DNA from 2 places in the Geobacter grbiciae genome. Region 1 is predicted to be linked to the other one. Evidence: riboswitches for the same ligand, from Rfam matches in the RefSeq annotation. Region 1 holds a riboswitch; the other holds the start of a gene.
The links. Region 1 has a riboswitch for S-adenosylmethionine ahead of metX (homoserine O-acetyltransferase MetX). Riboswitches for the same ligand answer to the same signal wherever they lie in the genome.
Positions count from the first base shown of each region.

Region 2: linked by a shared signal. The riboswitch ahead of KJB29_RS13335 (trans-sulfuration enzyme family protein) and the one ahead of metX (homoserine O-acetyltransferase MetX) in region 1 are both predicted to bind S-adenosylmethionine.

Region 1 is NZ_JAHDIW010000022.1:29,726-35,886, forward strand. Features, by position in the region: gene KJB29_RS17585 (YhjD/YihY/BrkB family envelope integrity protein) at 1-669, opposite strand, end outside; gene KJB29_RS17590 (YtxH domain-containing protein) at 746-1,060, opposite strand; gene KJB29_RS17595 (DUF948 domain-containing protein) at 1,065-1,454, opposite strand; SAM riboswitch class I at 1,685-1,814, shown strand; gene metX (homoserine O-acetyltransferase MetX) at 1,910-3,019, shown strand; gene KJB29_RS17605 (phosphotransacetylase family protein) at 3,068-4,201, shown strand; gene KJB29_RS17610 (cyclic 2,3-diphosphoglycerate synthase) at 4,353-5,681, opposite strand; gene arcC (carbamate kinase) at 5,678-6,161, opposite strand, start outside.
Region 2 is NZ_JAHDIW010000011.1:56,053-62,213, reverse strand. Features, by position in the region: gene KJB29_RS13360 (hypothetical protein) at 1-239, shown strand, start outside; gene KJB29_RS13355 (P-II family nitrogen regulator) at 286-624, shown strand; gene KJB29_RS13350 (ammonium transporter) at 661-2,127, shown strand; gene KJB29_RS13345 (sensor histidine kinase) at 2,349-3,095, shown strand; gene KJB29_RS13340 (inositol monophosphatase family protein) at 3,299-4,078, shown strand; SAM riboswitch class I at 4,181-4,286, shown strand; gene KJB29_RS13335 (trans-sulfuration enzyme family protein) at 4,367-5,533, shown strand; gene KJB29_RS13330 (trans-sulfuration enzyme family protein) at 5,568-6,161, shown strand, end outside.

The DNA of each region.
Region 1 (6,161 bases):
GAACATGTAGAGAAAGACGAGGGCAATCCAGATGCTGAGGTAGGGGACCAGGCGAAAAAGGGCCAGCAGCGCGTCGCCGAGATACGTGTATCCCATGATCCACTGGGCGAACGCCTGGCTTTCAATGGTGGTGGTCGTGCTCACCGCGGCAAAAAGGAGGATCGGGCCGCTCACCAGCACGCTCAGGTAATCACTGAACTTGCGGTAGAGGGTACGGGTTTCCCGGACCCCCCAGATGGTGTTGAAGGCCTCCTCGACGTTGCCGAGGAGCGTCACGACCGTGACAAAGAGGGCCGCAAGGCCGATGGCGCCGAGGGACCCGACCTTGGTGTTGTTGATGTAGGTGACGATCTTGTCGACAATCTCGTGGGAGCCGGCTGCCACTTGGTCGAGGATAAACGGTTCCAGGGTATTCTGGACTCCAAACCCCTTCAATACTGCGAAAGCGAGGGCAAAGAACGGGACGATGGAGAGGAGGGTGGAGAAGGCCAGGGCTGAAGCCCGGATGAGGCACTGGTCGTCCAGAAAGTCCTTGACCACCAGGGCGCCGATCTGCAGACACCGCAGCAGGCGCCCCTTCACCGGGCCAAAGGAGTCAGGCTCCATCTCCCAGAGGGCATGGGTGAAAAACCCTATGATCCTGTCCACCGCAGATTCTCTTTGCGCCATGGCTCCCGCACCGGCCGGCCCTGCTTACGAAAAAGCCCACGCGAGGTGGGCTTTTTCGTGCATAAACAGGAGGCTGCTACATCTGTCCGTACTTTTCTTTTTCCCGATCCATCGCTTCCTTGCCGGCCTCGATGGCGGAGGTGATGATCGACTTCTTCTCGGCGATCAGGTCCTTGGTCTCCTCATAGGTGTCCTTGATCTTGCCCTGGGCCTCCTTGGTGAAGCCCTTGATCTTGTCGATCGCATCATCGGTCAGATCCATGATGTTTTCCCGCATCTCCTTGCCGGTCTTCGGAGCAAGCAGGAGCCCCAGCCCCGCGCCGACCGCCGTGCCGGCCAGGAAGGAGAGGAACACCGTTCCGACGCTTATCCCTTTTTCTTCGTCTGCCATGTCATTACCCCCTTTTCGTGATGAGTCGTTGAGCAAGAAATTTGCCTGCCGCCCTGGCGCCAGTTATCCAGACCGACGAGGTTGCCGCAGCATGGGCCACCGAACTGACCACGGTGTTGATGGTGCGGAGGTTGCGGCCCGTGTCGCCGACCGCCTCCATGAAGGTCTGGACATCCTCGCGCTTCTCGGCGATCCCCTCGGTCACCGTACGCAGTTCGGTGAGGGTCCGCTCAAGCTCCAGGAGCACCGGCTTCAGTTCGCCGCCGGTACGGCTCACGAAGACGCGCAGGTCTGCCGCGGCCTTCCGAATCTCGATCAGAGTCGGGATAATGAAAGCCACCAGTACCACCAGGGCGAGGGCAATCACCACCACGGCTATTGCGGTCACAGTCATGCGGTCGATTCCTCCAGGAACGGAAAGTAGTGTAAGTATAGAAGAGGAGCGGGATAATGCAAGCGTACCGTTAAGGCCGGAAGCGGGGCCACTATACCCTATCCCCGTCGGCGTTTGCAAACGAAATGCTCAGGATTGGCGCGGAGTTTCACCTCCAGTGCCGGGGAAATTTTCATTTGACAAACCTCGGGGGCTTCCGTATTCTTTCTGGAAAATTAAATAGAAACGCATTCTTATCAAGAGTGGTGGAGGGAAAGGCCCTGCGAAGCCACAGCAACCGGTCTTCCGGGTCGCATTCGAGCACGAAGGCGAACCGGAAGGTGACAGGTGCTAAATCCTGCCGGGAGGCAAAGATGAGAACGGCGCTTGACGATAGCCACAACTGTCAACAAAGCCCCTTCTCGCCACCGCGGGAAGGGGCTTTTGTTTCCGAACCATTTATTCAGGATTGACGCATGTCCGTCGGCATCGTACAGGAACAATCAGTAACCTTCGACACGGAACTCCGGCTGGAGAGCGGCCGCATCCTCGGCCCCATCACCCTCGCCTACGAGACCTATGGCGAGCTGAACGCCGACCGCTCCAACGCGATCCTGGTGGCCCACGCCTGGACCGGCAACGCCCATCTGGCGGGGAAAAACAGCGAGGAGGACACGAAGCCGGGATGGTGGGACGCCATCGTCGGCCCCGGCCGGCTCTTGGACACCGACCGGTGCTTCGTCATCTGCTCCAACGTCATCGGCTCCTGCTACGGCTCCACCGGCCCCGCCTCCATCAACCCGAAAACCGGCAAGCGCTATAACCTCACCTTTCCCGTCATCACCGTCCGCGACATGGTCAGGGCCCAGGCCCTCCTCCTCGACCACCTGGGGATCGACCGGCTCCTCACCGTCCTCGGCGGGAGCATGGGGGGGATGCAGGCACTGGAGTGGGCCACCCAGTTCCCGGACAGGATCCGCTCCGCCATCGCCCTGGCCACCACGAGCCGCCCGTCCCCCCAAGCCATTTCCCTGAACGCCGTGGCCCGCTGGGCCATCTTCAACGACCCCACCTGGAAGAAGGGTGAATACCGGAAGAACCCCAAGGACGGCCTGGCCCTGGCCCGGGGGATCGGCCACATCACCTTTCTCTCCGACGAGTCCATGTGGCAGAAATTCGGCCGCCGCTTCAACGCCCGGGACGGCCTCTTCGACTTCTTCGGCCAGTTCGAGGTGGAGCGCTACCTCTCCTACAACGGCTACAACTTCGTGGACCGCTTCGACACCAACTCCTTCCTCTACCTGGCCAAGGCCCTGGACCTCTACGACACGGCCTGGGGGTACGAGTCACTGGAGGAGGCGTTTTCCCGGGTAAAGGCGCCGATCCAGTTCTTCGCCTTCACCTCCGACTGGCTCTACCCCCCCTACCAGACCGAGGAGATGGCGACCATCCTTCGCTCCCTCGGCAAGCCGGTCGAATACCACCTGATCGAATCGGCCTACGGCCACGACGCCTTCCTCCTGGAACACGAGACCTTCGCGCCGATGGTGCGGGAATTCCTCGACAAGGTGGAACGTTCGGAGTAGCCTCGGCTGAACATTGCGTTGCAGTGATGCACTGCCGGGAGGTGAACGATGGCGAGGAAAATCTTCATAGCGGCCACGGGACAGAACTGCGGCAAGACCACCACCAGCCTCTCGCTGCTCCACCTGGCCCGGAAGAAATACGGCAGGGTCGGCTTCATGAAACCCCTGGGTCCCAAGCCGGCGACGCTGCGCGGGGTCCCCATGGACAAGGACGCGGCCCTCATGGCCCAGGTCTTCGGCCTGACAAAAGACCTGCGCTGGATGTCGCCGGTGGTGGTCTACCCCGACACCAGCCGGAAGGTCATCGACGGCGAGATCTCCCCCGACGGACTCCGGGAGCGGATCCTGGAAGCCCATGCCGAGTTGGAGAAGCAGTGCGACTTCATCATCATCGAAGGGTCGGGGCATCCGGGAGTCGGCTCCGTCATGAAGCTCTCCAACGCCCGTATCGCCCGGATGCTCGATGCGCCGGTGCTCATGGTGACCGGCGGCGGCGTGGGGAACGTGGTGGACGCGGTCTCCGTGGACCTGGCCCTCTTCGAGAAGGAGGGTGCCCAGGTCCGGGCCATCCTGGCCAACAAGCTGGTCCCCCACAAGCGTGAACATATCCTCGACTACCTGCAGCGGGCCTTCGCCGACGAACCCTTCCCCGTCATCGGCGGCTTCGACTACCAGCCGGTCCTGGCCAACCCGACGCTGGACCGGGTCTCGAAGCTCCTGGACCTCCCCCTCCACGGCAACCGGCGCGACCGGAACCGGATCATCCACAACGTGCAGATCGGCGCCGCCTCTACCCAGCGGGTGGCGGAACTGCTGCGGGACTCCACCCTCCTCATCGTCACCAGCAGCCGCGACGAACTCCTCGTGACCCTGGCCAACCTCTACCAGATGCCCGAATACCGCTCCAAGCTCGTGGGGCTCGTCATCCCGGGGATCATCCCGGTCAGCACCATCACCCAGCAGATCCTGGAGCGGAGCAAAATCCCCTTCCTCCGCAACTACACCCACACCACTGCCGAGCTGTACCACCTCATCACCGAGGATGTCTCGAAGATCACCGCCGAAGACACCGAAAAGCTCGCCCTCATCAGGAGCCTGGCCGAAACCCGCCTCGATTTCGACCGGCTCGATGCGCTCTTCGGGCCGGCCCCACGTGATCCAGACCGTCCTCGCACTCCCTGACATTCAAATGCGTTTGAAACACTGAGCAACTGAGCAACGGAGTAAAATTTGAGGGGAAATTCCGTCGAAATCCGAGTACTACGCGTAACAGAGTTAAGCAGAATCTATAGCTAACCAACTGATTTCTCAGTTGCTCCGTTGCTCAGTGTTATTACAGCTGCCGTGTTTGAATAAACGACTCGAACGCCTCCCGGAGCGGCTCCCCCTCCCCTTCGCCGATGGCGTAAGAGGCACGGAGGACCGTCTTCCCCGTGCCGGTCAGGCGGGCGATGTCGATGGGGGTGGCAGCCACCACCAGGTCGCAGGGGACCGCCTCCATGGTGCGGGCCAGGTCCGCCACCTGGGCGGTGCTATACCCCATGGCCGGGAGGACCGGGCCGATGTGGGGCCAGGCGCCATAGACCTCCCGCAGCGACCCCTGGGCCCAGGGGCGCGGGTCCACCACCTCGGCGGCGCCGTGCTGGCGGGCCGCGGCGAGCCCGGCGCCCGAGGGCATGGAGCCGTGGGTGATGGTTGGCCCGTCCTCGATGACCAGCACCCGCTTCCCCCTGATCCGCTCCCCTTCGACCACGGTGATGACCGATGCCGTCCGCACCAGCAAGGCCGACGGGTTCGCGCTCCGCACCGCCGCCGCCACCGCCTCGATGGCCGCCGGCTCGGCGGCATTCACCTTGTTCATGACCACCACTGATGCCCGGCGCAGGTTCACTTCCCCTGGGTACCAGGAAGTCTCGTGGCCCGGCCGCAGCGGGTCCACCACTACGATCTCCAGGTCGGGCCGGAAGAAGGGGAGGTCGTTGTTGCCGCCGTCCCAGATGATGAGCTTCGCCTCCCTCTCCGCCCGCCGGAGGATGCGCCGGTAGTCCACCCCCGCGTAGACGATAGCCCCGTGGTCCAGGAGGTGCTCATACTCCTCCCGCTCCTCGATGGTGCACCGGAAGCGGTCCAGGTCCGCCAGCCCCTCCAGCCGCTCCACCGCCTGGGCCGCCAGGTCGCCGTAGGGCATGGGATGCCGGACCACCACGGGGCGGACCCCCCTCTCCCGCAGGATGTCGCAGAAGTAGCGGACCACCTGGCTCTTGCCGCAGCCGGTCCGTACCGCGCAGACCGACACCACGGGGAGCCGGCTTCTGAGCATGGTGGCGTCCGGCCCCATGAGGAGGAAATCGGCGCCCAAGGCCAGGACCCGGGATGCGATGTGCATGAGCCGCTCGTGGGAGACGTCGCTGTAGGCGAAGACCACCTGCTCCGCCCTGAGGCGGCGGATGAGTTCCCCCAACTCCTCCTCGGGAAAGATGGGTATCCCGTGGGGATAGAGTTTGCCGGCCAGTTCCGCCGGATAGCGCCGTTTGCTGATATAGGGGATCTGGGCCGCGGTGAACGCCACGACCCGGAAGACGGGGTTGTCCCGGAAGGAGCAGTTGAAGTTGTGGAAGTCCCGCCCGGCTGCCCCCATGATGATGATTCGTTTCCGCTTCATGGCGTCCCTCCGGTTATTTCCGTTCCTGCCGTGCCCGCAACGGCCTGTTCGATCTCGTCCAGATGGCAGATGACCCCCCTCTTCCCGCCTCCGCGGACAAAGCGGAGGACCGCCTCCACCTTCGGCCCCATGGAGCCCGGAGGAAACTGGCCGGCCGTCAGCAATCGCCCTGCCTCGTCCGCATCGAGGTGCTTCAGGAACTCCTCGGCCGCTGTGCCGAAGCCGGTGGCCACCCCCGGCACGTCGGTGGCAATAACCAGAATATCCACCCCCACTTCAAGGCAAAGGCACGCGCTTGCCAGATCCTTGTCGATCACCGCATCGATGCCGTGGAAGGCGCGCCCCTCCCTGGTCACCGGAATCCCGCCTCCGCCGCAGCAGACCACGATGAAATCCATCTCCACGAGGCGTCTGATCTCTTCCTTTTCAACCACGGTCAGGGGTTCCGGCGATGCCACCACCCTGCGGTACCCCTTGGGG
Region 2 (6,161 bases), on a different contig from region 1:
AGGCCGCCAATGACGGGCTGCTCCTCTCCTGGGACCGGACCATGAGCGAGATTTCCGACAAGCTGTGGGCAGCGGTCGACTACCAGAGCGGCAACAGCGGCGCAGGCGCCCTGAACTTCGGCGTGTCCTGGGCCTTCACCAAAAACGTCTCGCTGATCGTCGGCTATGACATATACAACAACGCCTACACCGGCGGCAAGAATACCGTCACCACGCAGCTTGATATCAACTTCCCCTAGGCGGCCGAAGCGTCCCGAAGGAAACAACGACATTCGGAGGTTAGCAATGAAGCTCATCGAGGCAATAATCAAACCGTTCAAGCTGGATGAGGTAAAGGACGCACTCACCGAAATCGGCGTGGAAGGAATAACCGTGAGCGAGGTAAAGGGATTCGGCCGCCAGAAGGGGCATACCGAACTCTACCGCGGTGCCGAGTATGTTGTCGATTTCATTCCAAAGGTTAAGATTGAGATTGCGGTGGCCGATGAGGTGGTGGCCAAGGTGGTGGAAACCATAGAAAACACCGCCAAGACCGGCAGGATCGGCGACGGCAAGATATTCATCCTTCCCCTCGACGAGGCGGTGAGGATCAGAACCGGCGAAAAGGGTGCCGAGGCCATCTGAGAGACAGGAATAGAGATCAGTCCATGGAGGTAACCAATGAAGTTTAAACTATCATTTGTCGCATTGCTGGCAATCGTCGCTCTCTCGCTCCCGGTCGCCCTCCTGGCCGAGGAAGCGAAGCCCGCTGCCCCTGCTCAGGCTTCCCTGTCGTCGGCCCAGAAGGCTGACCCGGCACCCGCAGTCGCCGCGGCGCCCGCCGCTGCTCCGGCCACCCCTGCCGCCCCGAAAAACGTCGATCCGGTCCTCAATACCGGCGACACCGCCTGGATGCTCGTCTCCGCCGCCATGGTCCTCTTCATGATTCCGGGACTCGCCTTCTTCTACGGCGGCATGGTCCGGGGCAAGAACGTCCTCTCGACGATCATGCACTCCTTTGTCGCCATGGGGATCGTCGGGGTCCAGTGGGCCGTGCTCGGATACTCCCTCTCCTTCGGCCCTGACATTGGGGGTGGCCTCCTCGGCAACCTGAGCAAGGCGCTTCTGAACGGCCTCATCACCTTCAAGGACGGCAACCCGGTCTACGCCCTCTTCCAGAACGTGCCGACCGCGCCGGGTGCCATCCCCGAGTACGTCTTCGCCATGTACCAGTGCATGTTCGCCATGATCACCGTCGCCCTCATCTCCGGCGCCCTGGCCGAGCGGGTGAAGTTTTCCGCCTACTGCGTCTTCGTGCTTCTCTGGACCACCTTGGTGTACGACCCCCTGGCCCACTGGGTCTGGATGTCCGACGGCTGGCTCTTCAAGAAGGGAGCCCTCGACTTCGCCGGCGGCACCGTCGTTCACCTCTCTTCCGGTATCTCGGCCCTGGCGTTCCTCATCTTTCTCGGCAAGCGGCATGGCTTCCCCCACGAGCGGATGGCGCCCCACAGCCTGCCACTGACCATGCTCGGCGTCGGCATGCTCTGGTTCGGCTGGTTCGGCTTCAACGCCGGTTCCGCCATCGTCGGGGCCAACTGCTCCGACGCGGCGGGGGGGCTGGCCGGTCTCGCCTTTGCCACCACCACCATCGCACCGGCTGCAGGCGGCCTTTCCTGGATGATCGCGGAATGGATTCACGCGGGCAAACCTTCCGCTCTCGGTTTCGGTTCCGGTGTCGTTGCCGGCCTGGTCGTCATTACCCCCGCTGCCGGTTTTGTGCAACCTGGCGCCGCCATCCTCATGGGACTTGCGGCGGGCGTGGTCTGCTATGGTGGCGTGCTGCTGAAGGCCAAGCTCAAGTACGACGATTCCCTCGACGCCTTCGGTGTCCACGGCGTGGGGGGGACCTTCGGCGCCCTTACCACCGGTATCTTCGCCACCGTCGGCGCCACGGGGCTCCTCTCCGGCAATGTCTCCCAGTTCTTCACCCAGGTGATCGCAGTCGTGGCCGCCGGCGCCTATGCCTTCATCGTCACCCTTGTTATTGCCTTTGTCCTCCACAAGACCATCGGGCTCCGCGTGGAAAAGGAAGACGAGATCATGGGGCTCGATCAGACCCAGCATTCCGAGTCGGCCTACAACTGAGCGTTTTGCCGATTCACTCGCAACATTTGAAGCCGCCTCTATCGGGGCGGCTTTCTTTGTGCCTCAATTGTGGGCGCTTTGCTGCCTAAATGGTGTGCATGTTTTGCCCTGTTTGCTGGGATTGCTTTGTAACTTGTTGATAATATGAATGGTACTTCTGGCACGTCTCGTGCCTACAAGGTATGAGGCACCCTATTCAACCGGTCTGCACCAGAGGACCCATGGCGGATGCACTGGCGAAATATCTCTCCGACAACGGCAACGTGGAAGGGGAGCTCTTAGAACTGCTTGCCTTCAACGAGAAGATGGCGGAACTGGGGAGGATGGCGGCGGGAGTGGTTCACGAGCTGAACACCCCCCTGTCGGTCATCGTCTCGGCCACCCAGATGATTCTCCGGGAGGAGGAACTGCCCGAGTTCGTCCGCGAGATGGTGGAGCGGGTCAACGAGGAGGCCCACCGCCTGGCCGAACTGACCAAGGGGGTCCTCTCCTTTGCCCGGCGGGATAGTGGGGGGCGGGCCGAGGCGGATGCGAACCAGGTCATCGGCGAGGTCATGACCTTCCTCCGCTTCGAGGCGGGGAAGCGGTCCATCGGCGTCATCGAGGACCTGGACCACCGGCTCCCCTTCATCGCCGCCGACGCCAACCGGGTGAAGCAGGTCATCATCAACCTGGTCATGAACGCCCTCCAGGCCATGGGTGAGGGGGGAACTCTCTTCCTGCGGACGGTTCAGGAGAGCGAGACGGCCGTTACGGTGCAGGTGGCCGACACCGGTCCCGGCATTCCCCCTGACGCCCTGGAGCGGATCTTTACCCCCTTCTTCACCACCAAGGAGCCGGGGGAGGGGACCGGCCTCGGCCTCTTCATCACCCGCAAGCTCATGGAAGGAATCGGCGGCACCATCGCCGTGAAGAGCGTGGTGGGAGAGGGGACCACCTTCACCCTGACCTTTCCCGTTGCTGAATAGTATTATCCTGAAAAGGGCAGTTGGAATAACACAGAGCAACAGAGCAACAGAGAAATCAATACGTCGGGCCGAAATCCTGCCTCGCCCGGTGGGTGTGATACTGAAATGAGAATATAAAAGGATTTTCTTCTCGGATTTTACTCAGTTGCTCCGTTGCTCCGTGTTATTCTTGCGGATAAACACAAAGGCACGGGGGAATCATGATGAAGGAATTTCTGGAGACGGCGATCCGGGCCGCGCGCAGCGCCGGCGCCATCCAGCGGCAGCGGCTATGGGAGGAGCACGATATCCGCTTCAAGGGGGAGATCGATCTGGTCACCGAGGTGGACCGGGCGTGCGAGGACCTGATCGTCGCCACTATCCGCGGGGCCCATCCGGGCCACGGCATTCTGGCCGAAGAGGGGACGTTGGATGCGGGGATGTCCCCTCACCGCTGGATCGTGGACCCCCTCGACGGCACCACTAACTACGCCCACGGTTTCCCCTGGTTCTGCGTCTCCATCGCCCTGGAGATCGACGGCGAGGTGAGGCTTGGCGTCATCTACCACCCGGTCATGGACGAACTCTTCACCGCCGTGAAAGGAGAGGGGGCCTTCGTGAACGGCAGGCCCATCCGGGTTTCGTCCCGCCAGCCACTCAAGCAGTGCCTCCTCGCCACCGGCTTCCCCTATGACCGGACCCGCGACAACGAGAACAACTTCGCCAACTTCTTCAGCTTCCAGTTTGCCGCCCGGGCCGTGCGCCGGGCCGGAGCCGCGGCCCTCGATCTGGCTTACGTGGCTGCCGGCCGTCTCGACGGCTACTGGGAGGTGAAGCTGAAACCCTGGGACGTGGCCGCCGGCCAGCTCCTGGTCACCGAGGCGGGGGGGTGGGTGACGAACCATGCCGGCGAGCCCTTTGCCATCGACGACCACCGCATTCTGGCTTCCAACGGCCTTATCCACGACGAAATGCTGGCGGTATTGTCGGGTAAAGTGATGTGAAAAAATAGGTTGACGATATATGACTCCTTTGCTAGAGTTTCTTTCAGGTATCTTTAGCAAATAGCTTAACAATAGAGTCGGTTGACAACTGAATAGATTCATTTCTTATCACGAGCGACCGAGGGACTGGCCCTATGACGTCGCGGCAACCCCCCGCAAGGGGACGGTGCCAAATCCTGCGGAACGGCAACGTTCCGGGAGATAAGGAAGAGCGTTGCCGCCGTAACGGCGAAAAATCCTCTTCCGCACCCCGGAAGGGGATTTTTTCATTCAGGAGGCAAAACCACTATGAACATCGCAACCCAGACAGCACAGATCGGACTTGAGTGGGACACCCGCACCGGCGCGGTGACGGTCCCCATCTACCAGACGGCCACCTTCCGGCACCCGGGGCTCGGCCAGAGCACCGGCTACGACTATACCCGCTCCGGCAACCCCACCCGGCAGGCCCTGGAGGAGGGGAGCGCCCGCCTGGAGGGAGGCGCCCGGGGCTTCGCCTACGCCTCGGGGATGGCCGCCATCGCCAATCTCCTCCTCCTCTTCAAGAAGGGGGACCACTTGGTGGTGACCGAGGATCTCTACGGCGGTACCTGTCGTCTCTTCGACCAGATCTTCACCCAGTACGAGCTCTCCTTCACCTACGTGGACACGAGCGACATCAAGGCAGTGCGTGCCGCCATCCGCCCAGAGACGAAGGCCCTCTTCGTGGAGTCCCTCACCAACCCGCTCCTCAAGGTAGCCGACATCGCGGCCCTCTCGGCCCTCTGCCGGGAGCGGGGGCTTCTCCACATCGTGGACAATACCTTCCTCACCCCCTATCTCCTGCGTCCCTTCGACCATGGGGCCGACATCACCGTCTACAGCGCCACCAAGTACCTGGCCGGCCACAACGACACGGTCTCCGGCCTCGTGGCGGTGAAGGACCCGCAGCTGGCCGAGCGGGTCTACTTCCTCCAGAACTCGGTGGGTGCGGTCCTGGGCCCCCAGGATTCCTGGCTCACCATCCGGGGGATGAAGACCCTTTCGGTGCGCCTCGACCGGCAGCAGGAGAACGCAGGGCGGGTCGCCCGGTGGCTGTCGAATCATCCGCGGGTGCGGAAGGTCTACTACCCCGGCCTCGCCGACCATCCGGGCCATGAACTCCTTGCCCGCCAGGCACGGGGCTTCGGCGCCATGATTGCCTTCGAGGTGGACGAGCATGCGCTCGTGGAGCGTTTGCTTCTGAAGACGGAAGTGATATCCTTCGCCGAGAGCCTCGGCGGGGTGGAAACCCTCATCACCTTCCCCCAGGTCCAGACCCATGCCGATATTCCGCCCGAACTGCGGCAGCGGCTTGGGATCAACGATGTGCTCTTGCGCCTCTCCGTGGGGATCGAGGACTCGGACGACCTGATCGACGACCTGGCCCAGGCGTTTGAAGGCGGGGACCAGGGATCGGGAACCGGGGACCGGTAAAGGCTTTCAAATCGCTTATCGAAAGGAATATTGTATGAAATTCGGCACCCGCATCATCCATACCGGCCATGACACCGACCCGACTACCGGGGCGGTCTCGATTCCCATCTACCAGACCTCCACCTTCCGCCAGGAGTCGGTGGATCACTTCGGCAAGTATGACTATGCCCGTTCAGACAATCCCACCCGGGAGGCCCTGGAGGAGACCATTGCCCAACTGGAGGGAGGAACTCGCGGGTTTGCCTACGCCTCGGGGATGGCGGCTATCTCGTCGGTGCTGCTTCTCTTCTCGCCGGGGGATCACCTGGTGGTCTGCGAGGATGTGTACGGGGGGACGTTCCGGGTCCTGACCCAACTCTTCAGCCGCCTCGGCATCACCTCCACCTTCGTGGATGCCACCGATCTGGACGCCATCGCCGCTGCGTTCCGGCCCGAGACCAAGGGGCTCTTCCTGGAGAGCCCGTCGAACCCGCTCCTCAAGATCACCGACCTGGAAGGCGCGGCCCGCATCGCCCGGGAGCGGGGCGCCATAACGCTTGTGGACAACACCTTCATGACTCCCTACCTCCAGAGGCCCCTGGAGGTGGGGTGCGACATCGTCCTCCACAGCGGGACTAAGTTCCTGAAC